Regions from separate parts of the Neobacillus solisequens genome, predicted to be linked through region 1. Evidence: riboswitches for the same ligand, from Rfam matches in the RefSeq annotation. Region 1 holds a riboswitch; each other region holds the start of a gene.

Region 1 (7,995 bases):
TTAAACAAGGCGATCCGCTCCATGGAAATGAACGTATATGGTCTTTGCAGGGAAATCAACCATTCTTTATCAGAAAAAGAATTGTTTGGACTTCTTGAAATAGCCAATGACCAACGGCTCTTTATCATTGCCGAAGCGTTCAGACGCGGGATCAGCCTGGAGAGAGTTCAGCAATTAACCGAAATTGATCCATGGTTTTTACACAAAATTAGTTCAATCGTTGCTTTGGAAACGGAATTGGCTTCGTATCAATGGACCACTGTCCCAGCTTCTCTACTGAAAGAAGCTAAACGAAATAACATAGCCGACAAGCTGCTATCACAAATTTATGAGGTTCCGGAAAAACAAATTCGAACGAAGCGAAAGGAACTTGGCTTGCTGCCGGGATATAAGATGGTTGACACCTGCTCAGCAGAATTCGATGCTGCTACACCCTATTATTACTCAACATGGCACGGATTCGATGAGGTGGAAACGACTAACAAGAAAAAGGTTCTCGTAATCGGTTCCGGTCCAATCCGTATTGGTCAAGGAATTGAATTTGACTATTGTTCCGTTCATGCCGCAAAATCCCTTAAGAAAAAAGGCTATGAAGCAGTTGTCATCAATAATAACCCAGAAACAGTCAGTACGGATTATTCTGTAGCAGATAGCTTGTACTTTGAGCCACTGGCTGCTGAGGATGTACTTCATGTAATCGAAAAGGAACAGGTAGAAGGAGTACTGATTCAATTTGGCGGTCAAACGGCGATTAACCTAGCCCGTGACTTGCAAGAGGAAGGGATTAAGATTCTCGGTACAACGGTTGAAAATGTAGACCGATTAGAGGACCGGAAAGAATTTTATCAGTTGCTTGAGGATTTGAACATTCCTCATATTGAAGGAAAAACCGCCTCCCATCCAGAGGAACTGGTTGAAGCTGCTTCCAGCTTAGGCTATCCAGTATTAGTAAGACCATCCTACGTTATTGGCGGTCAGTCCATGTTTACGATTTTTTCTGAAGAGGAATTGACTAGCTATTGTCAACAGCTTGAGAAAAACGCTCATGAAAAAATGTGGCCTTTATTAGTAGATAAATATATTCCTGGTCTTGAATGTGAGGTTGACGTCATCAGTGATGGAAAGCAAATCGTTATCCCGGGAATCTTTGAACATATTGAAAAAGCGGGTGTGCACTCGGGTGACAGCATTTCAGTGTTTCCTCCGATTTCTCTTACCGATGAACTAAAAGAGATGTTGATCGATTATTCGGAAAAGATTGCCATCACAGCTCCCGTTATTGGAATCATGAATATCCAATTTGTTGTTTATGAAAACACAGTTTATGTCCTAGAGGTTAATCCACGATCTTCAAGAACGGTGCCCATCATCAGTAAGGTGACAGGAATTCCGATGATTGAATGGGCAACCCGAATTCAACTTGGAGAGACCCTTTCAGATTTATCAAAGTATGTAGGATTACTTCCAGAACCAGAATATTTTTCTGTTAAGGCTCCGATCTTTTCAGCAGGAAAGCTAAAGGGTGTTGACCATGTACTTGGGCCGGAAATGAAGTCAACTGGAGAAGTGTTGGGTATGGCACTCAATTACCAGGAAGCCCTTTATAAAGCGATGCCACCTATGAGTAAAGAGCCGTCAGAGAATTATTTACTTTGCTCTATTTCAGATCGTGAAAAGCCAATCAGCCTGCCTATATTTCAAGGGCTTGCCAAAAGCTTTAAGCTAGCCGCAACAGAAGGGACAGCTGCCTATTTTCAAAGTAAGGGCATCCCTGTCGAAAAAATTGTAAAAGATGAACAGGATGTACAAGAGCTTTTCCGAAATCAAGCGATACAGGCTGTCATAAATACACCAAACCAGGGACGAAACAAATTGAAGTTTGGATTCCAAATCCGTGAGCAGGCCATCCGTTTTAAGGTACCGGTTTATACTCACCTAGACACGGTTCAAGCCATAAAGGATTTGAAACCAACTTCCCTTTCATCTATAAACGTTTATTCGGTAAGCGAATTTTACCATTTATCCGAAAGAGGTGTCGTAAATGCTAGAATCCATTAATCTGCAGGAAAAAAATATAACAGAGCAATTCAATTTTAAAGGGAAAGACTTTTTACAGCTTTCCGATTTCAGTACAGAAGAAATTCTCTATATGTTAGAAGTTGCTTTAGAAATGAAAGGACAACAAAAGCAAGGTAAATCACTGCCTGTATTAAATGGTAAAGTGTTGGGGATGATTTTTGAAAAATCCTCAACCCGTACAAGGGTTTCTTTTGAAGTTGGCATGCTTCAGCTTGGAGGACATGCGATTTTCCTAAGTTCAAAGGATATACAGCTCGGCAGAGGCGAGAGTATATCTGATACCGCAAAGGTGCTTTCAAGATATGTGGACGGCATCATGATCCGTACCTTTTCACATGAATCTGTTGAAGAATTGGCAGAACATGCGACAATTCCTGTTATTAATGGATTAACAGACCTGCAGCACCCTGCTCAGGTTTTAGCTGATCTTTTAACGATTCTGGAGCATAAAGGCAAGCTAGCAGGTTTAAAGCTTGCTTATGTAGGAGATGGAAATAATAATGTAGCGCACTCCTTAATGGAAGGTGCGGCAAAAGTGGGCATGAATATTAGTATTGCCAGCCCTCCAGGATATTTGCCTGATGGAGCGATTACGGAAAATGCGATTAAAATAGGTGAACAAACTGGCAGCAAGGTCGTTATTTCTAATGATCCACTTGAAGCCATTAAAGATGCAGATGTTATTGTAACAGATGTTTGGACCAGTATGGGCCAGGAAAAGGAAACCGAAAAGCGCCTAAACGATTTAAAAGACTTTCAGGTTAATGAAGAATTATGCAAATATGCAAAAGAAGATTTTATATTCCTTCATTGTCTCCCTGCCCATCGTGGTGAAGAGGTTACCACAAAGATTATTGACGGTATTCATTCAGTTGTATTCGATGAGGCGGAAAACCGCTTACACGCTCAAAAGGCAATTTTAAAATTATTATTAGGTTAATAGACTTTATTTTTTCGAGAATTTATGTATAATAATACTATCAAATGTATTTTAATTCATTTCTAGTAATAAGGAGCGTTATCATGACAAAGGAAAAAATTGTATTAGCCTACTCAGGCGGTTTAGATACTTCTGTTTCAGTTAAATGGATTCAAGAAAAATATGGCTATGATGTTATCGCGTTAGGACTTGATGTCGGCGAAGGCAAAGATTTAGAAGCGATCAAGAACAAGGCGTTAAATGTAGGCGCCGTTAAAGCCTATATTGTGGATGCCAAAGAATTGTTGGCGAAGGAATATATTTTACCAGCTTTAAAGGCTAATTGTTTATACGAAGGAAAATATCCATTATCCTCTGCGCTTTCCCGCCCACTTATTTCAAAACTACTCGTGGAGGTAGCGGAAAAAGAAGGAGCCCAGGCAGTTGCGCATGGCTGTACGGGTAAAGGAAATGACCAGGTGCGCTTTGAAGTCTCTGTTCAAGCGTTAAATCCAAAACTTAAAGTGGTAGCTCCTGTTCGTGAGTGGGGCATGACACGTGATGAGGAAATTAAATACGCCCAAAAGAATGGGATTCCAATTCCGGTTGATTTAGACAATCCATTCTCCATTGATGCAAATATTTGGGGACGTGCCTGTGAGGCAGGTGTGCTGGAAAACCCTTGGGCAGAGCCACCTGAAGCTGCATTTGATTGGACCAATCCAATTGAATTAACACCAGATGCACCTGAATATCTTGAGATTGAATTCGAACAAGGCGTGCCAGTGGCCTTAAATGGTGAAAAGCTCCCTCTTGTTCAATTAATTGAAACGTTAAACGAACTTGGCGGCAAGCATGGTGTCGGCCGTATTGACCATATCGAAAATAGATTAGTAGGAATTAAATCCCGTGAAGTCTATGAAAATCCAGCTGCCCTTATTTTAATTAATGCCCACAAGGAATTAGAATTTTTAACTTTGCCTCGCGAAGTCACTCAATTCAAAACCCAGGTGGAGCAGCAAATGGCAAAAATCATTTATGAAGGCCTTTGGTTTTCTCCATTAAAGGCTGCTCTTGATGCCTTTATTGAGGAAACACAAAAGGTAGTATCTGGTACAATTCGTGTTAAGCTTCATAAAGGGAATCATACTGTTGTCGGCCGTCAATCCGTCCACAGTTTATATAATGAGGAACTGGCGACTTATACAAAAGGTGACGCATTTGATCATAATGCGGCTGTTGGTTTTATCAAATTATGGGGTCTGCCAACCAAAGTGTATGCTGAGGTAAATAATAAAGAATCTATTTTAAAATAAAGTCGGAGTGCCCTCGAAAATTGATTCGAGGGCAGTCTTCTTAGTATTAGGAGGAGTAATCATGTCTAAGCTATGGGGCGGACGCTTTACCAAAGAAACGAACAAGCTCGTCGAAGAATTCACTGCTTCGATATCCTTTGACCAGAAGCTGGCCAAGGAGGATATCGCCGGAAGCCTGGCACATGTGCAAATGCTGGGCCAATGTGGTATTATCCCGTTGGACGATGTTGAAAAAATTAAGCAAGGCTTACTGTCTATTAAAGAAATGGTCGACCGTAACGAGGTTGAATTTTTGGTAGAAGATGAAGATATTCATATGAATATTGAAAAGCTATTGATAGAAAAAATTGGCCCTGTCGGTGGAAAATTGCATACTGGTCGAAGCCGGAATGATCAGGTTGCCACTGATATGCATCTGTATCTGCGCACAAAAACGCTAGAATTGATCACCTTAATGGAGGAAGTGCAGGGAGCCATTCTCAATCAGGCAAAGGAACATATCGAAACGTTGATTCCAGGCTATACACATTTGCAACGGGCGCAGCCAGTTTCATTTGCCCATCATTTAATGGCTTATTTCTGGATGTTTGAACGTGATAAAGAAAGATTGACAGATTCCTTGAAACGGATTAACTGGCTTCCGCTTGGTTCAGGGGCATTAGCAGGCACCACCTTCCCGATCGACCGAGAACTCGTTGCGGGATTACTAGGATTTGAAACGATTTATCCCAATAGCATGGATGCCGTAAGCGACCGTGACTTTATTCTGGAATTTCTGTCCATCGGCTCGATTATCATGACCCATATTTCCCGCCTGTCGGAGGAATTGGTCATTTGGTCAAGCCAAGAGTTTCAATTTGTCGAACTGGATGATTCCTTTTGTACCGGTTCAAGTATCATGCCGCAGAAAAAGAACCCGGATGTGCCAGAATTACTGCGTGGGAAAACAGGCCGTGCATATGGCAATTTGATTGGGTTATTGACGGTATTGAAAGGCTTGCCGCTAGCTTATAATAAGGATTTACAGGAAGACAAAGAGGGCATGTTTGATACGGTAGAAACACTAGAAGGCTCTTTGAAGCTGCTTGCTCCGATGATTGAAACGATGACTGTGAAAAAAGACGTGATGCGCAAAGCGATCAATAATGATTTCTCCAATGCGACCGATATCGCCGATTATTTGGTTCGCAAAGGGCTTCCGTTCCGCGACGCACATGAAGTAATTGGGAAAATTGTTTTATATGCCATTCAATCTGGCAAGTTTTTGCTGGACTTAAGCATGGAAGAATACGAACAATTTAGTCCGTTGTTTGAATCAGACATATACGAGGTTCTTGCTCCAGAGCATGTTGTAGCTGTCCGTAATAGCTTTGGCGGAACCTCGCCGTCCCAGGTACTTGAGCAAATTAAACTGGCCGAGGCGAAATTGGAAAAATAAGTTGAAAGAATGCCACCCGCTTGTGTGATGCGGGTGGTGTTTTTTTTATAATATAGCCGTTTTATCTACTTGAAATGTGAATATTATCCTAAACTCATAAGTGCATAACTTTATCGACTTGAAAACGAAGTATATCAAAGTAAAAGAAGGTCTTATCAACGAGAATTGGGCTATATCAACGCAAAAGAGGATCTTATCAACGAGAATGGGGGTCTATCAATATAAAGAAGGAAATATACGATAGGTTCATATTTTTTTAGGCGAATAACTGAAGTTCTTAACACTAAACCACAGGGGCACAAAACAGGTTCATCAATTGGAAGGAAAAGAATGGTTGATCATAAATCACTTTAATATTGACATTTCAAGTAAATTCAGATAATATTTCATTTAAATATTGGAAATTTAGTGAAAAGTCAAATACATATCTCTTATCCAGAGCGGCGGAGGGACTAGGCCCTATGAAGCCCGGCAACCTTCAAGGTATTCCTTGAAAAGGTGCTAATTCCTGCAGGTATTATTACCTGAAAGATAAGAGGAGGAACTAGCCCTCTTCTTATGAAGAGGGCTTTTCTTTTAGGCTGTGTTAAAGGTCAGTGTTGATTTTTTACACTCTGTTGATTGTAGCGGAAGATGCGAAGACTCCTCGAAAACGCTATCGCATTTCCTTCGTGCGTGGGCAGATTCAAGGAAGAAATTCAATGTCCTGTGGGAGTACGGTACTGGAGAGACCCCACAGGTGCAAACGCCGAGGAGGCTCGCCGAAACGCCCACGAACCGCTTGCATCTAGAGTGGAAATCAACAGACAAGTTTAACCGAGTCTTCTTTAAAAAAAATACGTGGAAAGGGTGAACAGAAAATGGATGTTATTAAGGTGGCGATACTAGGTTTTGGAACGGTAGGGGAAGGGGTATATCGGACAATTCAAACACATGGGGATGAGTTGCAGGCTACATTGGGAAAACGCGTAGAAGTTGCTTCCATACTCGTCCGCAATAAACAGAAGTCAAGGGATATTAGAGAAGAGGTTCTGGTAACGACAGACTTTGAAGAAATCCTGCAGTTTCCGCAGTTAGATATTGTGTTTGAAGCAATCGTTGAAAAGGAACCGACTTTCACTTATTTAAAACAAGCCATTCAAAAGGGCTGCCACATCATTACAGCCAATAAAGAAATGTTTGCCCACCACGGAGAAGAGCTGTTGAAATTAGCAGAGGAACATCACGTATCAGTTGGATTTGAAGCTACAGTGGCCGGTGGGATACCGGTGATTCAAACACTGGGTCAGTTATTAAAGATTAATCGTGTACAGTATATTCAGGGCATATTAAATGGTACATCCAATTTTATCTTAACGGAAATGCGTGAGAAAAAGCTGTCCTTCCAAGAGGCACTGACTCAAGCACAAGAAAATGGTTATGCAGAAGCAGACCCTACCAATGATGTCGAAGGCTTCGATGCCTTCTATAAAAGCATGATTCTTAGCAGAATTGCATTTGGCGAGCAGCCGAATTGGCAGGAAGTGGAACGGGAAGGGATTACTTCGATTACGAGTGAGTTAATTGAAACAGCTGAACTTGCAGGATTAAGGTTTAAACATGTTGCCAGCATTCATAAGGCGGGAGATAATCTAACTGCCATTGTAAAACCAGTTGTTGTTGGGAAAGAACATCCTTTTTACCATGTGGAAGGGGTGGAAAATGCAGTTAATGTCCATTCAGATATCGTCGGCAGGATTACATTGCAGGGCCCTGGAGCTGGAATGTTTCCTACCGCCAGTGCCATGATTGAGGATTTAGTATATGTTTGTCAAACGAACTCATCTGGACCTCGACCTGAAAAATCTGGCACTGCCACCATTTCAGATAAAAATAATGAAACGAAACAACAGTGGTTGATTCATGGTCATGTGAAAAATTATATCCACCCTTCGATTACATGGTTAGAGCAAATTAACGAGACAACTTTTATAGTTGAAGCTACAAAACGTGATGTCGATCAGTTGAATCAACAGGAACAATCCCTACGTTATTTCACCATTCTTGGAGAATATGAGCCAATAAAAAAACCAGTAAAAGTCTTATAAGCAGGAGCACCGAAATAGAAAAGGTGCTCCCGTTTAATTATCCAGGGATTTATCCACAGCAGGAGTCCTGCGAGGAGAGTGTTCCACAAGATTATCCACATTATCCACAAAAAATAGGTTCAGGTTCAGTATTTAACTATTCACAAATTAGAATTC
Region 2 (7,995 bases), on a different contig from region 1:
TTTCGCAGGACCAGGATTCAGTCTCCAGTGGATTTCGACTTTTATCTGTTTTTCCGGATGGGAAAACGTAATATGATGATGTCGCCATTTCCAATCATTTAACACAGTTTCAATATAATCATCTTTGATATATCCATGATCCAATAACAGTTTTTCTGCAAGTGATAATTTTTCAATTGGTATTAATATGTCTATATCAGCAGACGTTCTTAACGATACATCGCCATAAAGGTCAACTGCCAATACTGTTCCTTTTAAAAATAGACTGCGAATGTTATTTTTATCAAATAATTTAGCAACATTTTCTGTTTCGCCACTGAGAAAAAGCATGCGAAAAATGTTTTTTTGATAAGAGAGTTTCAGCTTTTGGCACACGAATTCCGGAACAAATTCACTGTCTAGTTCTTTGATTTTTTTATAAACAATCGGAAAAACACGATGATGAATAGTTAATGTATAAAAAGTATCCCAATTTATTTTTTCCAAGAGATCAGGGCTTAATTTATCTATTGTTTGCTCCTCATTTATTAAGGAAAGTAACAATTTTAATTCTATAGGAAATTGCTTTACCTGCTCTTTAAATAATGTATCCACTTTGGTTTACTCCTTTAGGTTCTATCCATTCATACACCTTGCAAATTTTCCTACTACTGTAAATTGATCCATAACTTCCTCGCCCGTTATAATCAACGTTCCACTTCTGAGCCAAGCATGGGCTGCCAATTGTCCATCCTCATCTCTTCCAGTTCCTAAATAAAGAGTACAATCGATCTGCCTTCTTTGCAGCATTTTCATTGCGGCTATGGCCTTTACCAAACACTTACTTTGCCAAGGTGTGTAATTGCTCATAATATAAATAGCATTTGATATGTTCTTTAAAAGTTTCTCTTCTGAAGGATTCCGGTTAAATGAGGATTCCTCCATATGTTCACCCAAAATAGGGGCAACTTTTGAAAAAGGCATCGATTTTAAAATGCGCCCCCAGGCCAAAAAGATAAAAGCCTCTATAAACAATCGCTTTTCTTTTGAATCCAACAACACAAATGTTTTTACTATTCGGGCAAGTTTCATGACAAAATCCCCCTAATTCACGATTTGAATTAGGCCCTCATTATTTAAATGGTTGATAAAGGAGAGAACATCCTGCTCACATACTTTTTGCTCAATTTCGTAGTCCTTCAGTAATCTGTTTACTACTTCCATAATTTCTGTAGGTGACTTGATTAATTCCCAAATTTCTCCACCTATTGTCCCTAAGTTGTAGTATTTTCCACTTTTAATACTAAGCATGACTTTTTCACCATTCATATCACTAACTACATTGCCTTCTGCTTGCAAGACTACTGATGCTAGTGAAATAGTTTGTGTACTAATCATATTAGTCCCCCCTATTTTATATTGGATAACAGTAGAGACATTAGTTCGGAAGCTGTAAACTCTCCAATTGGTCTCTGTAATTGAAACATATTAATGTGATTTAAAATTTTTGCTGATTCTTTAAAATGCCATTCTGTCATACCTAAACGGGTTACCAAAAAGTTCCGGTAAGTATGTATATTTAAAGTATGCAATTGTTCTAATCCCTCAATTTTCTTTAGGTGAGGCTTTTCTTGTTCGTTAATCACCAGCTCAAAAATAGCTTCTAGTGGTATTTTTTCTTCTAGAAATCGTTCATGAACTGGAACAGCAAATTTTGTTTCTCTATCAAATAATGGTTGTAAATTGGCTGATTCTATACCAAATTGGTTTAGGCTTTCTTGCCACAATTTCTGTTGAGGATAGGATGGAGTGACATAAGGAACATTGTTTTGATCAAAAGATATTGGTATGACATCATCACTTAATAATTGATAGCCCTTATTCATTAATGCTGCCGCCAAGGTTGATTTCCCCGCACCTGAGTGACCCACAATGGCATAGGCTTTCCCTTCAATTGCAATAGCACTTCCATGCAATGGTAGGATCTTTCGCTGAAGAAGTACGGCTCCCATACAGGTGCCAAGGATATATAGGCGTATTTTATCTTCTTCTGTCCCTTTTATTGGAGATACGATAATTTCTTTTCCATTTTGAATAGAAAAGATCGCCGTATCAGGAACTTCAAACATGATTTCATTTCCTTGCACAACAAACTTTTTCACTGTTCCGGAATCTATTTCATACCAACGTTGAGATAAGTCACGTTTTTTAATTTCGATGTCTGCCTCATTAACTGTATGTTTTAATAACGTCATTTCAGGCAAAACTATTTCACTTAATAGATTCAATCCAAATCCCTTATACAATAGGGCACTTTTTGTGATAGTCATGTTCTCACTCCAGCTACCGAGAAAAATTTTTAAAAGCCCTTACACACTTTGCATTGTATAAGGGCAGTTTTGTGGCCATGATTCACTGAAATCTACATTCATTAGCTGTACTTTACTGGATCGTCTGGATCTGGTTGTACTGCATCTGGAATTTTATGACCAGGTCCTGCCATAGTCATGTTAACGTTCAGTACTTCTAATTCAGGAGTGCTCCATTCTTTTTTCATGCTATCACCTCCTTTCAAGCAACTTTTTTTATAAATCGATAGAATATTAAACTACGCATTAATATTTTAAAATCTTGATCGTAGACATATTCCGGACCCGGAATCTCTTTAAACTTTGGTATAATGGTACGAATGAACTCTATATTTAAGTATTCAGCTACTTGAGCATCATTAAGCATTTGCTCTAACTCGTTTATGAACTTACTCCAATGTGACGTCATTCTAATGATTCCATCGGCACCTTGTGCTCCTCTAGTTCGAAAGTTCAATCGTATATTGTCTGGTAATAAATTTTTAGTTGTTCTCCTGATTAGAGCTCTGTCTAAACCATTTTGAACGTATTGTTCCTCAGGTAGGGATAAACAAAAACGAGCGACACGCAGATCATTAGTAGGATCACGATCCCATACTTTATATGGCAGCGAAAATTTGGATCCATACGTTCCTGTTATATTCCAGTAGTAAAGCTGTTCAAATTGCATTTTTCTAATTTCATACCAATTTTGCGAGATGGTTCCATTCCGATCAATTCCATGACTTAATAGGGTTTCGAATACTCCCATATTCTCGGCAAATTCTGAATTGATCATTAGTGGAGAAGGGTCCACTTCTTTCCCAGTGAAAATTCTACCAACTAATGGAAATGTTTTCCGAGCTACAACTGACACAACTCTTGACTTTTTTACTTGCAGGTTTCTACTATATAAAAATATTTCTCGAATACTTCGAATCAGCTGAAACTTTTTTAATAACCTGACGTGGTATTCTAACGCTGGACCCCAAGAAACTGTCCAATTTCCTCTTTGACCATTAAGAAGCACCCCTACACCTTTTTGGTTAGCCCGCTCATAAATCCCTTTTAGCCAATAACTATTTTCAAAAAACTTATAGGGCATTTCTAAGTGATTTAGCCATTCATCAATGACTGTGTATGAACTTTCCCCCTCAAAATCCAGAAATTCGGGTACTATATTCCCAACAAAATTTACAGTCGATTCAATCAGTGGACGCTCATTAGCTACCCGACTTTTAGGGGTCCAGTCCTCAAACTCTTGTAAAGGTACGTAGCTAAAGGTATGCAATTGTTTGCTCTCCCCGCGCAATGCTGGAGCAGCTAGACACGCCACTGATCCGGAATCTAATCCGCCGCTTAGGTGAGCGCCCACTTTGTGAATCGTTCTTAATCGGTCATTAACAGCCCTTTGGTAGACCTCCTTAAAGGCCTCTTCATATTCCTCATTAGACTTCAATTTCAACTTATTTTCTTCTGGCAACTGACAATACCTTGATACTGTTAGTTCGCCATTTATCACTTTTAATGAATGTGAAGGGGGAATTTGCCGCAATGTTGTATAAACCGTTGAAGAAGGATCTACCGATTCAAACATCCCCGGATTCGCTAAAAACTCTGCAATCCATTGTTTATTTAATGTTTTTTCTATGTATGGTAATTTCAATAAAGGGGCCATCACAGTCGAGAATGCAAACTTGTTGTTTTGAAAGTGGAAGTAGAGAGTCCTTAAACCAGAATAATCCCTAGCCCCAAACACCTTCTGCTCTCGCTCATCCCAAATCATATAGGCAAAATCGCCAACTAAATACTTGGGTGAGTCTTCGCCCCATTTATCATAAGAAAGGAGGATTAGTTCGCTGTCCGTTATGGATTTTTGCTTTGCCTTTGGGATTTGGAGTTTTTCAAATAGTTCAGCCCGATTATCAATGATGGCATCGGCATTTATGGCCAGTTTCCTTTCTAGATCATAATAAGGAAGCTTCTCACCGACAGACTCTGGTGTGATCCATTGTGCATGACAGCCGAGGAAGATTTTGTCGCTATACCAAGTTTGAACATCATCTGCTGGATATTTTTCTAGTTCTTTCATTAATATTCTGCCGTGTTCAACAATTAAAGGTTCATTATTCATATGATAGATCCCTGCTATAGCACTCATGGTTTTCCTCCACCAACTATGTAAAAAGTCATTAGTTAAATACTATTATCCTATTATTCTTCCTTTTATAACCGAATATTCTGAATAAATAATATGAAACAAAGGTTCTAAAAAAAGAACACAGTTAGAATATTCATTTAAAAGATTATATATACATAAAACCTTTAATTACCGGTATATTTACCTAATTATTTTCTTTTCTACCTAATAAATCTGGGATACAAACTCTTTATCTGTTCTACATAAAGAACAACTTGATAAAACTATATTATAATCTAATAGTCTCATTGTCAACCATCTTCCCCCTTACAAAATCCAGCAAATTCTGCAATTTCTAAAAATTTATTGACACCTTTTATAAATTGTAGTAAATTTTATAAAAAGTCTTAATATTGATTTTCTTATCAAGAGAGGTCGAGGGAATGGCCCTGTGACGCCTCAGCAACCTTCAGTGGATTTTTTCACTGAAAAGGTGCTAACTCCTGCAAATTGTTAATTTGCGAGATAAGAAGAATGACGCTTTGGTCGGATTACAAAAGTCTTCTTCTTATAGAGGGCTTTTTTCTTTTATTACCACGCTTTAATGCCGCAATGCTTTAAAGTGAGAAAACACTACAATTTTACTAAACAGGGAGTGTGCACAATGTACAAAATTGATACGAAACTTGCTCAAATTGGAAACAGAAGTGAAACGGAGACAGGCACCGTGAATCCACCGGTATATTTTTCAACTGCCTACCGCCATGCAGGAATTGGGCAATCGACTGGGTTTGATTATACTCGGACAGGAAACCCAACACGCCAGCTCCTTGAAAAGACGATTGCTGATTTGGAAGGCGGCGATCAGGGGTTTGCCTGCAGCTCTGGAATGGCGGCGATTTTCACGATCCTCTCCTTATTTCAATCTGGAGATGAGTGGCTTGTTAGTGAGGATTTATACGGAGGGACTTATCGTCTATTGGAAAAAGGATATAAAAAATGGGGCTTAACATCTCAATATGTGAATACGTGTTGTCCGGAAGAGGTTGAAAGCAAGATTACTCCGCAAACAAAAGCCATCTTTCTCGAGACTCCTACCAACCCCCTCATGCAGGAGGCAGATATTGCAGCGATTTCCGAGATTGCAAAAAAGCACGGAATTCTGCTGATTGTTGATAATACCTTCTATACTCCGCTCTTGCAGCAGCCGATTAAGCTTGGTGCGGATATTGTCATCCATAGTGCGACCAAATATCTGGGTGGACATAATGACGTACTTGCCGGATTGATTGTTGCCAAAGGCCAAGATCTTTGCGAGCAACTGGCCCTTTATCATAACGGAGCCGGCGGTGTGCTTAGTCCGTTTGATTCCTGGCTGCTTATGCGCGGTATGAAGACTCTATCCTTAAGAATGGAGCGCCATGAAAAAAATGCGCAGGCCATCGTTGAATTCCTTTCCAAACATGATGATGTCATTGATGTTTTATATCCGGGACGCGGCGGAATGGTTTCCTTCCGAATTAAGGATGAAACGTGGGTTAACCCATTCCTGCAGAATTTAGAACTTATTTCGTTTGCGGAAAGCCTGGGCGGAACGGAAAGCTTCATTACTTATCCAGCAACACAAACCCATGCTGATATTCCTGAAGAAATCCGCATTCAACAAGGTGTTTGTAATCGATTGTTGCGTTTCTCTGTTGGTACAGAAGATGCGGAAGATATTATTTTTGATCTTAGTCAGGCGTTTGCCAAAATTCGTGAAGGAGTGATTGCATAATGGAAACCGAAGATTATTGTTTTGAAACGAGGCTGCTTCATAACCGTCATAAAGTGGACCCTGCTACGGGTGCGGTAAGTGTTCCGATCCAGCATGCATCCACCTTTCATCAATTTGATATCGACCAATTTGGCAAATATGATTATGCCCGCAGTTTAAATCCGACTCGAGAAGCACTGGAGGATGTCATTGCCGAATTAGAGGGCGGCGTGAAAGGCTTTGCTTTTTCATCAGGAATGGCGGCCATTTCCACAGCCTTCTTGCTTCTTTCTTCCGGCGATCATGTCGTGATTACGGAGGATGTCTACGGTGGGACGTTCCGAATGGTGACCGAGGTTCTTACACGATTCGGGATCCAACATACGTTTGTCGATATGACAGACCTTGATCAGGTAAAACAGGCAATTCAACCTAATACAAAGGCCTTTTATGTTGAAACACCTTCTAACCCGCTATTAAAAGTGACGGATATTCGCGCAATCAGTCAATTGGCGAAAGAAATTGATGCGTTGACTTTTGTGGATAATACATTCCTAACTCCACAGCTTCAGAAACCATTGGAGCTGGGAGTTGATGTGGTGCTACATAGTGCTACGAAATTTTTAGCGGGACATAGTGATGTCGTTGCCGGGCTAGCTGTTGTGAACGATGACGCGCTAGCGAAACGGCTTTACTTTTTACAAAATTCCTTTGGAGCGATTTTGGGAGTTCAAGATGCCTGGTTAGTACTACGCGGGTTGAAGACTCTCCATGTTCGCCTGGAACAATCGCAAAGATCGGCATTAACCTTGGCAGAATTTTTACAAGCCCATCCGCTTGTCGAAAAAGTATACTATCCGGCTCTTGAGGATCACCCCCAATACGAAATTCAACAGGAACAGGCCTATGGTGCCGGTGCGGTTTTATCGTTTGAACTAAAGGATGAAGATGTAGTTCGCTCCTTTGTTTCCAATGTGAAGATTCCGGTATTTGCTGTGAGTCTTGGTGCGGTGGAGTCGATTTTATCTTATCCTGCAAAAATGTCACACGCTGCTATGCCGCAACCAGAACGTGAAAAGCGAGGCATTAAAAATAGTTTACTTCGTTTATCTGTCGGTCTGGAAAATCCGGAAGATCTTATCAAGGATTTTTCCCAGGCCTTTGAAAAGCTTGCACACAACGAATTGGTCTTACAACGAGGGGAATCGAAATGAGCTTTTTAGAAAAATTATCGAATCAAATCTTAATTGGGGATGGCGCAATGGGAACGCTGCTCTATTCCTATGGTACGGATTGCTGCTTCGAGGAGCTGAATCTTTCCCAGCCCGAACAAATTCAACGCATTCATCAGGCTTATATCGATGCCGGCGCCGATGTGATTCAAACTAATTCGTATGCGGCCAATTATTTGAAGCTGCAGAGGTATGGTTTGGAGGATTCGGTGAAGGAGATTAATAGTGCCGCTGTTGTGAATGCGAAAAAGGCGGCGCAGGGAAATGCCTATGTACTAGGTACCATTGGTGGCAATCGCGGCATCAAACCCAATTCTATTACTATAGAAGAAATTAAACGCAGTTTCCGTGAACAGCTGTATTGTCTATTGCTAGAAGGTGTTGACGGATTGTTGCTGGAAACCTTCTATGATCAGGAAGAGCTTGAAACAGTACTGGCGATTGCTCGTAAAGAAACGAAACTGCCGATTATTGCACAGGTTTCCTTGCAAGAGCCGGGTTTTTTACAAAATCGGACTCCTGTAAATAATGCTCTGAAAC
Region 3 (7,995 bases), on a different contig from region 1:
GTCAATAATGTTCATGTCCATTGTGGCTGACTCTGCAGTATAAGCCGTCTTTGCTGCAACAGGGGAAATCTTTGGTACTGCAAAACAACTAGAAAATAGTGCCGATGTTGCCAAGGTTGTTGCCGCAATGCTGGAGAAAACCTTTAATTTTCCTCTCTTCTTCACGATTTAGCCTCCCTTTATCTCTATTAAAAAAATAGTACATGTAAAATTGTAATCTACCAATCTATTTATGTAAATATTTACAATAGTCTAAATTTTAGACAAAATACTACACCTATTTTGCCATTTTTTCACTCCTTTAAAATAAAAAAAGCCTTGCTATTCAAGGCTTTTGTTTCCTTTTCTGTAAAAATATCGGTCTTAATCAAACGTTTGATTAATTGAGATATACCTGTCAATTCTCGAAAAATGTCGATGAAATTAGACACATTCATGCTTTTAGTAGCGCCACTTTTTTGAAAGTTCTTCAATGTGATGGGGCGTTGTTCGGCAGCATCCTCCGATCAACCTTGCTCCTGCTCTGTACCATTCTTCGGATTGCAGTTCGAACCTTCCACATAATTCTTGGCCATGCCAAGTTTTTGTTACCGGATTATAGGTTTCTCCCGAATTTGGATATACCAGAATAGGCTTTTTCGTGTTCGTGCGCAACTCCTTAATGGCACTAGTAACATAGGTTACTGGTGCACAATTTATACCAATGGCAATGATTTGTTGGTCCTCGTCAAAATACTGTGCACACTCCGCAAGCTTAGTACCATCACTAATTTCTTTTTCATTTTTCAAAGAAAAGGATAGCCATGCATATACCTCCGGAAATTCTCGCAATAGGGACGATAACACTTTCGCCTCTTGTAAAGAAGGGATCGTTTCAAATGCTAATAAATCGGCTCCGGCTTCAATCAATGCTTCCATTCTAGGACGATGGAATTCTACTAATCTTTCATCTGTTACGCCGTAATTTCCTACATACTCTGAACCATCAGCTAGGTAAGCTCCATATGGTCCAACAGATGCAGCCACTAATGGCTTAGGCCGATTATGCTGCGCAGTTTCCTTCCAAAAATCATCTCTTGCCCTTCTTGCCAGCAGCACTGTTTGCTTCATTAATTCTAAAGCTTCCTTCTTTTCTATTCCACGAGCGGAAAAACCATCAATTGTTGCCTGATAACTTGCCGTAATGGCACAGTCCGCCCCGGCACGAAAATAATCAGAATGAACCTGATAAATCAATTCAGGATTTTCAAGTAACACACGTGCAGACCAAAGGGGATCATCCAAATTACATCCATGGGACTCCAGTTCTGTCGCTAAGGCTCCATCTAGAAGCATAATAGAATGTTGGGATAAAATGGTATCAATTGGGTTGATTTTGTTGGACATAATGGGCGCCTCTTTTCTTTAGATTTTGTGTAAGATAGTAGCTGCCGTAGCAGAGTAATATAAATGGAATACCACAATATAAGGCTATTCGTTGAGTTGGATCAAACGCAATTCCAATACAGGATGCAAGACACAAGATAAATGACAAAATTGGAACAAACGGATAAAGTGGCGTACGATAAACCAAGTCCTCTATTGAATTTCCTTCTTTTAAAAATTGTCTGCGAAATAGGTACTGGGAGGCACTAATACTCATCCATACAACCACCACAGCTAGACCGGAAATGGATACTAGCACAATGTATACAGTATCTGGTGCAACAATGCTAGAGAACAAAGATAAAACTCCGCCTAACATACTGAAAATAACGCCATTGATGGGAACACCCTGTTTAGTCATTTTGGCAAACATGGGTGAAATGGTCTTCTTATTAGCTAATGACCAAAGCATTCTTGAGGAAGCATACAGTCCTGAATTGGCAGCAGATAAAATGGCTGTTAAGATCACAAAGTTCATAATGTCGGCAGAGTAAGGCACCCCTATACGTTCTAGAACAGCAACAAACGGACTCTCTAATACGCCAGCATCGTTCATAGGCAGTAGCGCAGATAATACAATGATGGTTCCTACAAAAAAGAGGATCAATCTCCATAAAGTCGTGCGAATGGCCTTCGGGATTGTTTTTTGCGGATTCGCTGTTTCTCCAGCTGCAATCCCGATTAATTCCGTTCCTGAAAATGCAAAATTCACCGCAAGCATGGTTATGAGAATGGCAAAAGCACCATTAGGAAACAGGCCCCCTTTTACCAAATTTGAAAAGAAAGGTGCTGAGTTTGAATGGGACATGGGAAGAATGCCTACCATCGCCGCTACACCTAAAATAATAAAGACCACAATGGCGATGACCTTTATAGATGAGAACCAGAATTCAGTTTCAGCGAAAAATTTAACCGTTAATACATTAATGATAAAAATTAAAACGGCAAAAAAGGCACTCCAGATCCAAACATTGACCGATGGAAACCATCTTTGCATAAGCATTCCCGCAGCCGTAAATTCAGAACCTAAGGCAACCGTCCACGTTAACCAATACAACCAGGCGACCGTATATCCTGTTCCTGGTCCGATGTATTTAGCTGCAAAGGTATGAAAGGCACCCGTTTCAGGCATATGTACAGAAAGCTCTCCCAAACAAAGCATGACTAGATACACCACTAATGCACCAATCAGATAGGATAAGATCGTCCCAAACGGACCTGCCTGTTGAATCGTATAGCCCGAACTTAAAAATAATCCAGTTCCAATCACACCGCCAAGCGATAGCATGACAATATGACGCGTTTTCATTTCCCTTTGAAATTCTCTCCCATTGTTGTTTTCCATTCATACTCTCCTTTTTAGCTATCCAGAAAAAACAAAAAGCACTCAAAAATGAGTGCTTCACTGACAAATAGAAACGGACCGCTCTTATCTATCAGGTTAATCACCCGCTGGAATTAGCACAGTATCTTAAGCAGACCTGTTGCTGAGGTTTCATCGGGCCAGTCCCTCTACCTCTCTGGATAAGAAATATTTTTTTTATAACCTTATCAGTCATTTTTAGAATTGTCAATACGCTCAATATTTTCAGAAAATATTATTTAACATCAACAAATTGACCTCTCCCTGAAAACGTTAAATTTGAACATTATGTGGCAATTAGTAATTTATTTATAACTGTGAGGATGGACCATTACATTCATCACTATTTTTTAGACACCCTATTGTTTAAAGTGGTGGATATTAGGTTTACTTAAAAAACGTAATGAAATGGGGTTTTTTTCTTGAATTTTCCACAATTAAAAATAGGTCATATGATGCCAAAGGTACCAATCATGCAGGGTGGCATGGGTGTAGGAATCTCTTTAAGCGGACTTGCCTCTGCTGTTGCAAATGCTGGGGGCATTGGGATTATATCAGGAACTGGAATTTCCGTTGATGAAATGCGATCACATATAAGAAAAGCGAAGGAAAATATAAAGGATTCAGGCTATATAGGAGTAAACGTTCTTTTCGCTATGAATGACTTTGCTGAAAAAATGAAGGCAGCCATTGATGAAAAAGTTGATTTCATCATATCAGGCGCTGGAATTTCTAGAGATATGTATGCTTGGGGAAAAGAATCCGGTATTCCCGTTATTTCGATTGTATCTTCCGCAAAACTGGCTAGATTGTCAGAACGTCTTGGTGCTTCAGCCGTTGTGGTGGAAGGTCATGAGGCCGGCGGACACCTTGGTACAGATAGACCTTTGTTTGATATTTTGCCTGAAGTGGTGGAAGCTGTTACGATCCCGGTCATTGCTGCTGGGGGAATCATGACGGGGGAAGATGTTGCGAGAGCCCTACGCGCGGGAGCGTCTGGTGTACAGATCGGAACCAGATTCGTCGCTAGTGATGAATGTGATGCCCCATTAACGTTTAAAGAAAAATATGTACAAGCCAAAAAGGAAGATACCATTTTGGTCAAAACAACGGTTGGTCTCCAGGGGCGTGCCATTAAAAACCATTTTATTGATCTTATTTCAGATGACAAAAAGGTGAAAATCAAAAAGTGCATGGATTGCTTGAAAAATTGTTCTTATCGTTTCTGTACGCTTGATTCTTTGATCACATCGATGAATGGAGATTGCGAGAATGGTCTAGTTTTTGCCGGAGCCAGAGTCCATGAAATCAAAGAAATCCTACCAGTTCAAACAATCATCAACAATATTATGAGCGAATTTAAAGCTTGTGTATAAATGGAAAGGTACCTGCCCACTATCACGGTCAGGTACCTTTTTTTAAAAGGCTATGTTAAAGAATACGGTTGATTTTAAACCCTGTTGATTGGAGCGGAAGGCACGAAGACTCCTCGAAAATGCTACCGTATTTCCTTCGTGCGTGGGCGAATTCTAGGTAGAAAATCAATGTCCTGTGGGAGTACGGTTCTGGACAGACCCCGCAGGCGCAAGCGCCGAGGAGACTCGCCGAAACGCCCACGGAAAGCGAAGTGCCTGGAGTGGAAATCAACATACAAGTTTAAAGAGCCTTTTAAAAAATAACGAAATCCCTCTATAAATCAGGAATTTGCCAATCAATTTCCTCCAACCCTATTTCCCGCAGAATCGCATTTGTTCTGGAAAACGGTCGGCTGCCAAAGAACCCCCTATTGGCAGAAAAAGGACTTGGGTGCGGAGATTTGATGATGTAATGATGCGGTGAGGTAATCAACTGTTCTTTTTGTTGCGCAAAATTCCCCCAAAGGATAAACACAACCGGTGTTTCCCGCTGATTTAAGGTTTCAATCACTTTGTCCGTAAATAGGTCCCACCCAAGGTCTTTATGAGAATTCGGTGTCCCTGCACGCACCGTTAATGTCGCATTCAACATCAGTACGCCTTGCTCGGCCCATTTTACAAGGAACCCATTATTCGGGATCGTGCACCCCAAATCCGCTTTCAGTTCTTTATAAATATTTTGCAATGATGGCGGAATACCCACGCCTGGTTTAACAGAAAAGCTTAATCCATGTGCCTGTCCCGGGCCATGATACGGATCTTGTCCGATAATGACCACCTTCGTCTGATGAAACGGAGTAAGATGCAAGGCATTAAATATATCGTATTGCTCCGGATAGATCACTCTCGTTTGATACTCTTCTTTTAAAATTCCCCTTAGCCGTTGATAATACGGCTTTTCAAACTCTCCTTCCAACAAAGGAGACCAATCATTTTTTAAAATGGCCATTTCTATTTCACACTCGATTCCAAAGTTGTTAAACTACTATTATTATAATGAGTGGTGAACGGGGGTATCAATCATAAGATTTTCTTCGCTAATTCTTACTGGGATTACTAAGGTCAACAAAATTGATTTTATATACAATAAAACTAGTCGCAATATTATGTATCATATGGTCCCAAATATAATGAAAATCTTTGCATGTAAAAAGCCTTTATGGCAAATTGCGTTTTGAAAGACAAAAGACTTGTTACTAACCATGTCAGTGTCCTTCATCAAGCTTATGAAGGACAGTTTTCATTTCTAATAGAAGCCTGATGTCTTTCATCCCAGCTATGATGGACAATACCATTATTAAAAATGAGGTACTTGTCTTTCATCCATTTAAAGTCTACTGAGCCTTTAAAGGCTTTTGGAACTCACATGGCCTTCTATCTCCCCTCAATCATAGAGGTGGTCACCCCACCAACAACGATCACGACACAAGAATAAAAAATTCGATCCAAATTCAACACAGAAAGACCTGCTAATACAATCAACCCATCGATGAAGATAATAATCCATGCGATATTCAACGAAAGAGATTTTGAAATCATTTTAGCCAGCAGATCCGTCCCTCCTGAGCTTGTCTTGTAATACAGCATGAGCCCAACACCTATCCCAATGACCATTCCCCCAATGATAGCACTTGTTAGCGGAGAAATCAGAAATTGGTAACGAAGAGGTGCGAGAACATCAATAAATATGGACGATAAAAACAAACCAAATAAACTACTTAAGAAATAGGTTTTTTCATTCTTTGAGGCTAATAAACAAATAGGCAGGCTCAGTCCCACCATTGCAAAACCCGTCGGAACCTTCAAAAAGTAATGTAGGATCAAAGCCAGCCCCAAAATTCCGCCGTCAATAAAATGATGCGGGATCAAAAAACCATTAACCCCTATACCCAAAAGAAAACTGCCAACTACCGTCGCCATTATTTGCTGATAAATACCCATCACCTTTGTCCAAGTTTTTTAGTTTATAATATGACAGCAACTTGGAATTAAGAATGGTTTTAAGTATGTGGATGTCGGCCCCCTACCAACTCCTGAGTGTCCACCACAAAAGGACAATTGTCCACGAACGGTGCCTGTCACCCAAATGTTTTCACCCAAACCCAACCCATATCCACCCAATCTGATTTGTTTCAAATAGTCATATATTGATATCTTTTACTATTTTAAAAATGTGAACAATTTGTGAACTATATGTCGATAATTTGAAGAATAGTATCGTTATGTTATAATTTTAAAGTGTTTAATTTTTATTTCCATATTTTTACACAAAGTTTCATCTGCGGATTAAATAGAGATAGATTACTATTTTAAAAGGGAGTTATTTTGTCATGAAGGTTCTGGCCATTGTTCCTGCTTTTAATGAGGGCGCCAATATTCATCGTTTAGCTGAACTTTTCAGTAACATAAAGAACGTAGATGTAATTGTTATTAATGATTGCTCGACCGATAATACTTCAGAAATGTGTCGGGATTTCGGATTCAACGTCATAGATCTTCCTTCCAATCTAGGGATTGGCGGGGCTGTGCAAACAGGATATAAGTACGCTGAAAAGCATGGGTATGATATTGCGATTCAGGTAGATGGAGATGGACAGCATAATCCTTTGTATATTCAATCCCTAATCGATCCACTTATAAAAGGTGAAGCTGACCTTATCATTGGATCCCGGTACTTAGAGAAAGCGGGCTTTCAATCTTCGTTTATGAGAAGAATTGGCATCAACTATTTCAGCCGCTTAATTTATTTTTTACAAAAAAAGAAAATTACCGACCCTACTTCAGGATTTAGAGCTTGCAATCGCCGAGTCATCACGTTATTTAGTAACCGGTATCCATCGGACTATCCCGAACCTGAATCCATCGTTTATCTATTGCGGAATAATTATTCCATTAAAGAAGTTCCCGTCGTGATGAATGAACGCGAGGGCGGAGAGTCCAGTATAAACTTTATACGATCAATTTATTACATGATTAAAGTTTCCCTAGCCATCATTATTGATAATTTAAGAAAAATTGGGCTGACGTAGGCCACTAGAATCTTTTTAGGTGAGAATTATGATTACTACACAACTGCAAATCATTTTATTTATTGCTTCTATCATTACATTCATTATCATTGTTAATATGATTAGAAAGTATCGTCTAGAATTACGATATTCATTAATTTGGTTATTTTTTTGTGTTGTGAATATCTTGTTAGCATCATTTTCGAAAATTGCCGAATTTATTGCTTCCACACTTAGTATTGTGGAGCCTGTAAATGCCATTTTCCTGTTATCATTTGTTTTTCAATTCTTTCTTATTTTTAGTCTGACCTTAACCATATCCAAGTTATCAAATAAATTAACTCATGTGGTCCAGGAGGTTGGTATTTTAAAAAAGGAAATTGAAAAAATGCAGGCAAATGAAACTATGGACGGAAGGTTACATACATGAAATACATACTTATTTTAGCTAATATTCTTTGTTTGGTATTGGGTCAGACTTCTTGGAAGATTGGACTTGAAAACTTGCATCTGCACGGAAATATCATTCAAAAGTTCTTCCAATTCTTTTTTTCGCCGTTTATTTTAGCAGGCTTTGTTCTTTATATCGCTGCAACAGGCATTTGGATGTATCTACTCTCTAAGCTGCCACTAAGCTTTTTGTATCCATTACAAAGTTTGGCCTATGTGTTTGCTATATTTATTGCCCTTTTTTTATTTAAAGAGAGTATTCCTGTTACAAGATGGGTTGGAACAGGTGTGATTCTATTTGGGGTCTATCTCATCACCCGTTAAATCATGGCAA
Region 4 (7,995 bases), on a different contig from region 1:
AAGAAGATTAATCATTTAATCTAGGCACCTTTTACTCGAAGGTGCCTTTAATTTCCACTTTATCTTCTTCTTGAATGGGGAAACTGTAAATACAATAAAGAAGAGGGTGGAAAGCATGGCATTAAACCAAAGCAAAATCGATGTGACAGACAGAGTCGTCGGAAAGCTGAAAAATGGAGAAATCCAATTATTTATAGAAAATACCCCAATTGGCAAAATCAAAATGTCTGATCATATTCAAGTAGAACTTGATCACCATTTTGAAGCTGAACAACAAAAAATTTATCAACACGTCACTGTTACAGAAGGTCGAGACGCCAAATACACTGATTGCGATGACGGAGGTTGGTGCTAGCTTTTCGTCATCATCGTCATCCATGAACAAGCATATACCTATTTTTAAGATGACAATGATGTTATAGTTAACATAGGTAAAGGATGGAGCACGTCTTGTAACTTTTGGAATATGTTAACAATAAACCACTTCTTTCACAGGTGATGGATGATGAATGATACGTATGCTGACAAAGTTCTAATCGTAGAAGGAAAATCCGATAAAAATAAAGTGAAAAACATTGTAAAGGAACCGGTTGACATCATTTGTACAAACGGGACCATCAGTCACACAAAATTGGACGAATGGATTGACATCCTCGAAGACAAAGAGATCTATATCCTAGTCGATGCCGACGAAGCTGGCGAAAAGCTTCGCAAACTGTTTAAACGTGAATTCCCTCATGCCGAGCATTTATATATTGACCGAATGTATCGCGAAGTAGCAACAGCACCTGTGCACCATCTGGCCGCTGTCCTGCTAGGAGCAAACATTGACGTTCATAGCGAGTATTTAGAAATGGGTTAACGAAAGATGATCGAATGGAATCAAGAAGACTTAACAGCTTTTTTAGAAAATAAACAAACCGGATTGGTTTACTTTTATACCCCACTATGCGGCACTTGCCAGGTAGCTTCAAAAATGCTGCAAGTCATCGAACAACTGTTGCCTGAGGTGGCGATGGGCAAAATGAACCTGAATTATCACGCCGCCCTGGCTCAGAAGTTTGCCATCGAAAGTGTTCCTTGCCTGTTGTTTATTCGGGACGGCACCGTTGTTGACGGCCTTTATGCCTTTCATTCCGTGCCTTTTCTTTTGGATAAAATGAAGATGAATTTTGGGTAAGCAGACGCTTTTTTGGGGAGCGTCTGTTTTTTTGTTTCCGCCTAGTTTCCGCAAAATCTGGCCACTAGGGAAGGACTTTGCGTTCTTAAAAAAACATATAGTTCCACACTCCTGAACAACCAGTTCACACTAGCAAAAAAGGAACATAGAGGTGTTCTACATTCCTGAAAAAACAGTCGCACCAGCAAAAAAGGAACATAGAGAGGTTCTACGTTTCCGAAAAAAGAGTTGCACCAGCAAAAGTGGAATAAAGAGGGGTTCTACATTCCAGAAAAAGCAGTTCACACCAGCAAAAAAGGAACATAGAGGTATTCTACGTTCCAGAAAAAGCAGTCGCACCAGCAAAAGGGGAATAAAGAGGGGTTCTACGTTCCAGAAAAAGCAGTCGTGCCAGCAAAAAAGGAACATAGAGGTGTTCTACGTTCCAGAAAAAGCAGTCGCACCAGCAAAAGGGGAATATAGAAAGGTTCTACGTTCCAGAAAAAGCAGTCGCACCAGCAAAAGGGGATTATAGAGAGGTTCTACATTCCTGAAAAAGCAGTCGCACTAGCAAAAAGGGAACATAGAGATGTTCTACGTTCCCGAAAAAACAATTTCGTCATCAAAAAGGGAATATAGAAGGGTTCTAGTTCCCGAAAAAACAGTTTCGTCATCAAAAGGGGAATATAGAAGGGTTCTACGTTTCCAAAAAAAGAGTTGCACCAGCAAAAGGGGAATATAGTGGTGTTCTACATTCCAGAAAAAGCAGTCGCACCAGCAAAAAAGGAACATAGAGGTATTCTACGTTCCAGAAAAAGCAGTCGCACCAGCAAAAGGGGAATATAGAGAGGTTCTACATTCCTGAAAAAGCAGTCGCACTAGCAAAAAGGGAACATAGAGATGTTCTACGTTCCCGAAAAAACAATTTCGTCATCAAAAAGGGAATATAGAAGGGTTCTAGTTCCCGAAAAAACAGTTTCGTCATCAAAAGGGGAATATAGAAGGGTTCTACGTTTCCGAAAAAAGAGTTGCACCAGCAAAAGGGGAATATAGAGGGGTTCTACGTTCCTGAAAAAGCAGTCGTGCCAGCAAAAAAGGGACATAGAGGTGTTCTACGTTCCAGAAAAAGCAGTACCGGAAACAAAAAGGGAACATAGAGGTGTTCTACGTTCCAGAAAAAGCAGTACCGGAAGCAAAAGTGGAATATAGAGGTGTTTTACGTTCCTGAAAAAGCAGTCGCACTAGCAAAAAAGGAACATAGAAGGGTTCTACGTTCCAGAAAATCGACCTCAACATCAAAATTGGGAATAAAGAGGTGTTCTACCTTCCATAAAAAGTGACCGCACCAGCAAAAGGATCGCTTATAAAGCGCACACTAAAATTTAATATAAGCCCTTACACAATTTTTAAAGTGAATCACTCATAATAAAACCATCTTCCATACCCCACTGCCTTAAAATTCTCTTTTAAAATCCTCCAAATTAATTTCTTAGAAATGTTTCCCCTTCCACACCAATCAAGTATCTTATTCGTCGTAACCCGCTCCCCCGGAAACAAAAGCCTAAATTCATCCACAGCCCGCAACACCGCTTGTATCAGCGACTATTCATACCCACAATCCAAACAACTCAATTTCCGTCCTGTGGTTGCAATCGAAAAAGACTGACACTTACAACAAGTAATGCCCTTTTTCAGCTGCTCAAAAGAATAGGCAGGTAATTTAGAATAAGGGTACTTTGTTATATGGGCTGCTAATAATGTTTCTATTAATTTGGTTTGGTGTCCATTAACTCGTGTGGTTCCGGCATTTAACTTTTTCATAAAGGCATTCAATTGAGTTGGAAAGATGAGGGATTCATGAACGGGTGCTTGATAGAGGGTGAAATTAGGATTAACAAAGGCTAGATAGGGTTTGATGGGAATCTGGCAGTCCTTAATGGAGAGGGATTTACGAAGGAGTGTTACACAGCGATCCAATTGTCCAAGGGGATTCAATATTTCTTGGTTACTGCCCATGGGATAAAACTGCCCATCTCTAAAAATGTAATCACCTTCTGAATTTTTGATATCGATAAGGTTCCCAACACCATTTGCTATGATAAATGAATCAATTTGAAAATAGGAGTTGTTATGTTTCATAAGTAAATCATTTAGAATCGGAATATGATCATCAAGTTGTCGTTCTGCAAATTCATCAAATTTCAACTCTCCTAAATATCCTTTTTGCAGATTGATAAAATTTCTTTTGTCATTTTCCGATAACTCCATGCGTGCATTCAAGATCCGAAACATTGCTAAATCATGAGGCTCGGTTCGAGGTTTAATAATCATGACTTCTTTCCTTTCAAATTTGATAAATCTATTTTACAAAACTTCCGACAAAAAATGGTGAAAAATGTGTTAAGAATCCCTCCTTCCGACATATTTCTCGGGAAATGATCATCTCAGGTACGGTAATTGTCGAGCATTTATTAAAGGAAGTCGGCATATTATTGCTGAATAGTAAAGGTAGCATAACGGAAGCGGAGTGATTGTATGAAGGAAGCGGTTCATTCATTTATACTTGCTGCTAACCAGTTGGAGCATATTCTGCCATTGATCCGACAGGCAGATTTTCACGTAGCCATTTCGACCCACCATGAAACAGTCAAACTGGCAATTAACCACGGTACAATTGAAATTAGTGATGATTTAGCTCCAGGCTATACGATTAACGGCAGCAATGCAGGGATCCATCGATTAATAAGTGGTGAGGCAAAACTGCGGACACTTCAACGTGAGGGCGTGTTAAAAGTAGAAGCACCCTTAAGAATCGTGCTGCTATTAGAAGCATTATTCGTATTAGCGAGCAGTCAAAATTTTGCCAAAATTAGTTAGTAAAACTCTTGACTAGGTAGAGGACATCCTGTAATATATTTTTTAAATATTCAGTAATAATAATGAATAATTCTTATCCAGAGTGGCGGAGGGACTGGCCCGACGATGCCCAGCAACCGGTTTGAGACACGGTGCCAATTCCAGCGGAGCTTCATGCCCCGAAAGATAAGAAGTACGGATCCCCCACTTTATAAAAAGAGTGGATCCCCCTCTTCTTATGAAGTGGGGGTTTTATTTTTATACAAAAGAGAGAGGAGTAAGGAAAATGACAGAAAAGCAAAAGAAATATCGGTTTGAGACATTAGGGGTTCATGGAGGTTTATCGCCGGATCCGGTTACTGGTGCACGCGCTGTTCCAATCTATCAGAACAACGCCTATCAATTTAAGGATACCGAGCATGCAGCTAACCTATTTGGGTTAAAAGAACCGGGCTATATTTACACGCGGATACATAACCCGACCGTTACTGTGTTTGAGGAGAGAGTTGCATTATTAGAAGGTGGGGTTGGCGCCCTTGCGGTGGCAAGCGGTATGGCGGCCATTACTCTAGCCATTTTAAACATCGCCGAAGCTGGTGATGAAATTGTTTCTGCTTCAACACTGTACGGCGGCACCTTTAATTTATTCGCCGTGACTCTTCCGAAATACGGAATTAAGGTAAAGTTTGTTGACCCTGCAGATCCAGAAAACTTCCGTGCGGCTATTACTGAAAAAACGAAGGCTGTCTTTGCTGAAACCATCGGTAATCCAAGCTTAACTATTTTGGACATTGAAAAAGTAGCGGAAATTGCTCATCAAGCAGGGATTCCGCTAATCATTGATAATACCTTTGCTACTCCATATTTGTGCCGTCCGATTGAACATGGTGCAGATATTGTCATTCATTCAGCCACTAAATGGTTGCTTGGGAATGGCACAACTTTAGGGGGTGTCATTGTCGATGGAGGAAAGTTTGATTGGAATTCACGGAAATTCCCTGGTTTTACGACTCCGGATCCAAGCTATCATGACCTGGTCTATGCAGAAGCACTTGGACCTGTTGCGTATATTGTTAAGGCACGTGTTCAATTGCTGCGCGACCTAGGGCCAGCGTTAAGTCCGCAAAACGCCTTCCAGTTTACACTTGGATTGGAGACACTTCATGTGCGAATGAAGGAACATGTGGCCAATACCCAAAAGGTTGTGGAGTATTTAGAAAATCATCCTGCTGTTGAGTGGGTTTCTTATCCTGGGCATCCATCCCATCCTGACTATGAATTAGCAAAAAAATACCTGCCTAAAGGTGCCGGTTCTGTAGTTATTTTTGGTATTAAGGGTGGACGTGAAGCAGGGGCCAAATTAATAAATGCGATTACTTTATGGGCTCATGTGGCCAATGTGGGAGATGCGAAGAGTTTGATTATTCACCCGGCCAGCACCACGCACCAGCAACTTGATGAAGAGGGTTTGAAAGCATCAGGAGTTTCAGAGGATTTAATTCGACTGTCTATAGGGATCGAAAATGCCGAGGACTTAATTGAAGATCTTGAGGATGCCATTGAGGTGGCAACAGGTCTAACTTCATTAAAAACGAAGGCTTAGTCGAATTTTTCCGAAAATGAAGAAATTTTATTGACACTGCTTTTTATCCATGATACGATAACTTTCGTAATATATTTTTTACGTAAACGAACTAAAGTATTAATTGAATATAGGATTGTTTAAGCTCTTATCAAGAGAGGCTGAGGGATGTGCCCTATGAAGCCCGGCAACCGTCAATTTTATTGAAATGGTGCCAATTCACACAAAGCGAATGCTTTGAGAGATGGGAGAAAGGATTGATTTATAATGCCTTTCTGCCCTTGCAGAAAGGCTTTTATTTTTTTAAAATAGTATCCTTTTAACGAAAAATTCAAACCCTATATTTACGTATTCTGGATATGAAGCAGGTGAGGCAATGATATCAATTAAAAATGTTCGAAAAATTTTCCCTTCGAAACAGGGGCAGCTCAAAGCAGTTGATGAGGTCAATCTGGATATTAAAAAGGGAGAAATTTTCGGAGTCATTGGATATAGTGGCGCAGGTAAAAGTACCTTGATTCGAATGCTTAATGGCCTTGAGCTACCGACTGAAGGCAGTGTAACGGTCGCCGGAAGAGAAATTTCCAAAATTAAAGGCAGTGAGCTTCGCAAGGCCCGCCAGGAAATCAGCATGATCTTCCAGCATTTTAACTTATTATGGTCAAGGACTGTAAGCGAAAATATTGCGTTCCCGCTAGAAATTGCCGGAGTCAAAGGGGCAGAAAGACAAAAGCGGGTAAATGAATTGATTAAATTAGTTGGTCTTGAGGGCAGAGAAAATGCTTACCCTTCTCAACTAAGCGGCGGACAAAAACAACGGGTTGGCATTGCCAGAGCACTGGCTAATAATCCGAAAGTGCTACTGTGCGATGAAGCCACTTCAGCACTTGATCCGCAGACAACAGATTCCATTTTGGATTTGCTTGTTGATATTAATAAACAGTATGGCTTAACGATTGTGTTAATTACTCACGAAATGCACGTCATTCGCAAAATTTGTCATCGAGTGGCAGTAATGGAAAGCGGAAAAGTGGTGGAAATGGGTTCCGTTCTGGATGTGTTCAAAAATCCGCAGCAATCCATCACCAAGCGCTTTGTTAAACAAGTAACCGAACCGGGTGAAACAAAGGAAACAGCAGAGCATTTGCTCGAACACTATCAATCCGGCCGTGTTGTTCAATTAACCTTTATTGGAGAGTCTGCTGAACAGCCGGTGATCACGAATCTAATTCGTCATCACAATGTAACGGTCAACATCCTACAAGGGAAAATATCGCAAACCCAAAGTGGATCATACGGCACACTTTTCATTCATCTTGACGGAGACGAAGCCGAGGTCAACAAAGCAATTGAGTTTATTGGTTCCCAGCAGGTAGGAGTGGAGGTGATCGAGAATGCTTGATACTTGGTTCTATAACGTCGATTGGGATAGTATTTGGGTGGCAACCGAAGAGACCCTTTATATGACGGCCATTTCAGTCGTGTTTACATTCATTCTTGGTATCATTTTAGGAATTATTTTATTTTTAACCGGAAAAGGGAATCTTTGGGAAAATCGAGTGATTAATCAAATTATTGCTTCAATCGTAAATATCTTCCGTTCCATTCCGTTTATTATCCTTATTATTTTATTGCTACCATTTACCGTTTTGATCATGGGTACCATGCTTGGGGCCAATGCCGCATTACCAGCTCTAATCATCGGGGCAGCTCCCTTTTATGCAAGGATGGTAGAAATTGCTTTACGTGAAATTGATAAGGGAGTTATTGAAGCAGCAAAATCGATGGGGGCAACAAATTGGCAAATTATTTTCAAGGTGTTAATTCCTGAATCTTTGCCAGCGTTAATATCGGGAATAACAGTAACCGGAATTGCCTTAGTAGGTTATACTGCCATGGCTGGCGTCATTGGTGCAGGAGGACTTGGAAATCTTGCCTACTTACAAGGATTCCAAAGTTATAATACACAAATAATGGTGTATTCAACCGTATTTATTTTGATCATAGTTTTTATCATCCAATTTGTTGGTGATAAGATCACAAGATTAATTGATAAAAGATAAAACATAAATATCAGGAGGAAAAAATGAAAAAATTATTCGTTTTCGTATCAGCATTATTAGTTATCTTTTCACTTGCAGCCTGCGGGAAAAACAATGCTTCTGAGAGTAAAGAAACAACATTAGTAGTAGGGGCATCGCAAGTTCCCCATTCTGAAATCCTTAAAAAAGCCAAACCCCTTTTAAAGAAGAAAGGTATTGATCTTCAAGTTAAAGTTATCAATGACTATGTGACACCTAACAAAGCTTTGGCATCTGGTGATCTTGATGCAAACTTTTTCCAGCACGTCCCTTACTTAAAAGATCAAATGGCAAAAAATAAAGATTTTGATTTTGTT

Evidence for each region. A riboswitch is a leader RNA that binds a small molecule or an ion and turns the genes downstream of it on or off. The one in region 1 is predicted to bind S-adenosylmethionine.
Region 2: linked by a shared signal. The riboswitch ahead of ACI3K6_RS10800 (methionine biosynthesis PLP-dependent protein) and the one ahead of ACI3K6_RS11655 (homoserine dehydrogenase) in region 1 are both predicted to bind S-adenosylmethionine.
Region 3: linked by a shared signal. The riboswitch ahead of mmuP (S-methylmethionine permease) and the one ahead of ACI3K6_RS11655 (homoserine dehydrogenase) in region 1 are both predicted to bind S-adenosylmethionine.
Region 4: linked by a shared signal. The riboswitch ahead of ACI3K6_RS10360 (O-acetylhomoserine aminocarboxypropyltransferase/cysteine synthase family protein) and the one ahead of ACI3K6_RS11655 (homoserine dehydrogenase) in region 1 are both predicted to bind S-adenosylmethionine.

Annotation. Positions count from the first base shown of each region.
Region 1 covers NZ_JBKFGJ010000011.1:25,661-33,655, reverse strand. Annotated here, with positions in the region: gene carB (carbamoyl-phosphate synthase (glutamine-hydrolyzing) large subunit) at 1-2,058, shown strand, start outside; gene argF (ornithine carbamoyltransferase) at 2,042-3,019, shown strand; gene ACI3K6_RS11665 (argininosuccinate synthase) at 3,103-4,314, shown strand; gene argH (argininosuccinate lyase) at 4,376-5,752, shown strand; SAM riboswitch class I at 6,181-6,290, shown strand; gene ACI3K6_RS11655 (homoserine dehydrogenase) at 6,613-7,839, shown strand.
Region 2 covers NZ_JBKFGJ010000010.1:23,537-31,531, reverse strand. Annotated here, with positions in the region: gene ACI3K6_RS10830 (nucleotidyltransferase domain-containing protein) at 1-594, opposite strand, end outside; gene ACI3K6_RS10825 (lasso peptide biosynthesis B2 protein) at 616-1,071, opposite strand; gene ACI3K6_RS10820 (lasso peptide biosynthesis PqqD family chaperone) at 1,084-1,377, opposite strand; gene ACI3K6_RS10815 (aldolase) at 1,389-2,309, opposite strand; gene ACI3K6_RS10810 (paeninodin family lasso peptide) at 2,411-2,536, opposite strand; gene ACI3K6_RS10805 (asparagine synthase-related protein) at 2,551-4,488, opposite strand; SAM riboswitch class I at 4,887-4,999, shown strand; gene ACI3K6_RS10800 (methionine biosynthesis PLP-dependent protein) at 5,132-6,244, shown strand; gene metC (cystathionine beta-lyase) at 6,244-7,437, shown strand; gene ACI3K6_RS10790 (bifunctional homocysteine S-methyltransferase/methylenetetrahydrofolate reductase) at 7,434-7,995, shown strand, end outside.
Region 3 covers NZ_JBKFGJ010000006.1:4,856-12,850, forward strand. Annotated here, with positions in the region: gene ACI3K6_RS07605 (immune inhibitor A domain-containing protein) at 1-165, opposite strand, end outside; gene mmuM (homocysteine S-methyltransferase) at 442-1,386, opposite strand; gene mmuP (S-methylmethionine permease) at 1,361-2,770, opposite strand; SAM riboswitch class I at 2,852-2,956, opposite strand; gene ACI3K6_RS07620 (NAD(P)H-dependent flavin oxidoreductase) at 3,211-4,164, shown strand; gene ACI3K6_RS07625 (uracil-DNA glycosylase) at 4,478-5,152, opposite strand; gene ACI3K6_RS07630 (YitT family protein) at 5,578-6,144, opposite strand; gene ACI3K6_RS07635 (glycosyltransferase family 2 protein) at 6,534-7,232, shown strand; gene ACI3K6_RS07640 (DUF2304 domain-containing protein) at 7,261-7,641, shown strand; gene ACI3K6_RS07645 (EamA family transporter) at 7,638-7,985, shown strand.
Region 4 covers NZ_JBKFGJ010000009.1:223,907-231,901, forward strand. Annotated here, with positions in the region: gene gcvH (glycine cleavage system protein GcvH) at 1-11, shown strand, start outside; gene ACI3K6_RS10335 (YusG family protein) at 116-355, shown strand; gene ACI3K6_RS10340 (toprim domain-containing protein) at 506-862, shown strand; gene ACI3K6_RS10345 (thioredoxin family protein) at 869-1,180, shown strand; gene ACI3K6_RS10350 (nuclease-related domain-containing protein) at 2,762-3,490, opposite strand; gene ACI3K6_RS10355 (hypothetical protein) at 3,695-4,036, shown strand; SAM riboswitch class I at 4,107-4,208, shown strand; gene ACI3K6_RS10360 (O-acetylhomoserine aminocarboxypropyltransferase/cysteine synthase family protein) at 4,302-5,618, shown strand; SAM riboswitch class I at 5,743-5,848, shown strand; gene ACI3K6_RS10365 (methionine ABC transporter ATP-binding protein) at 5,974-6,999, shown strand; gene ACI3K6_RS10370 (methionine ABC transporter permease) at 6,992-7,660, shown strand; gene ACI3K6_RS10375 (MetQ/NlpA family ABC transporter substrate-binding protein) at 7,684-7,995, shown strand, end outside.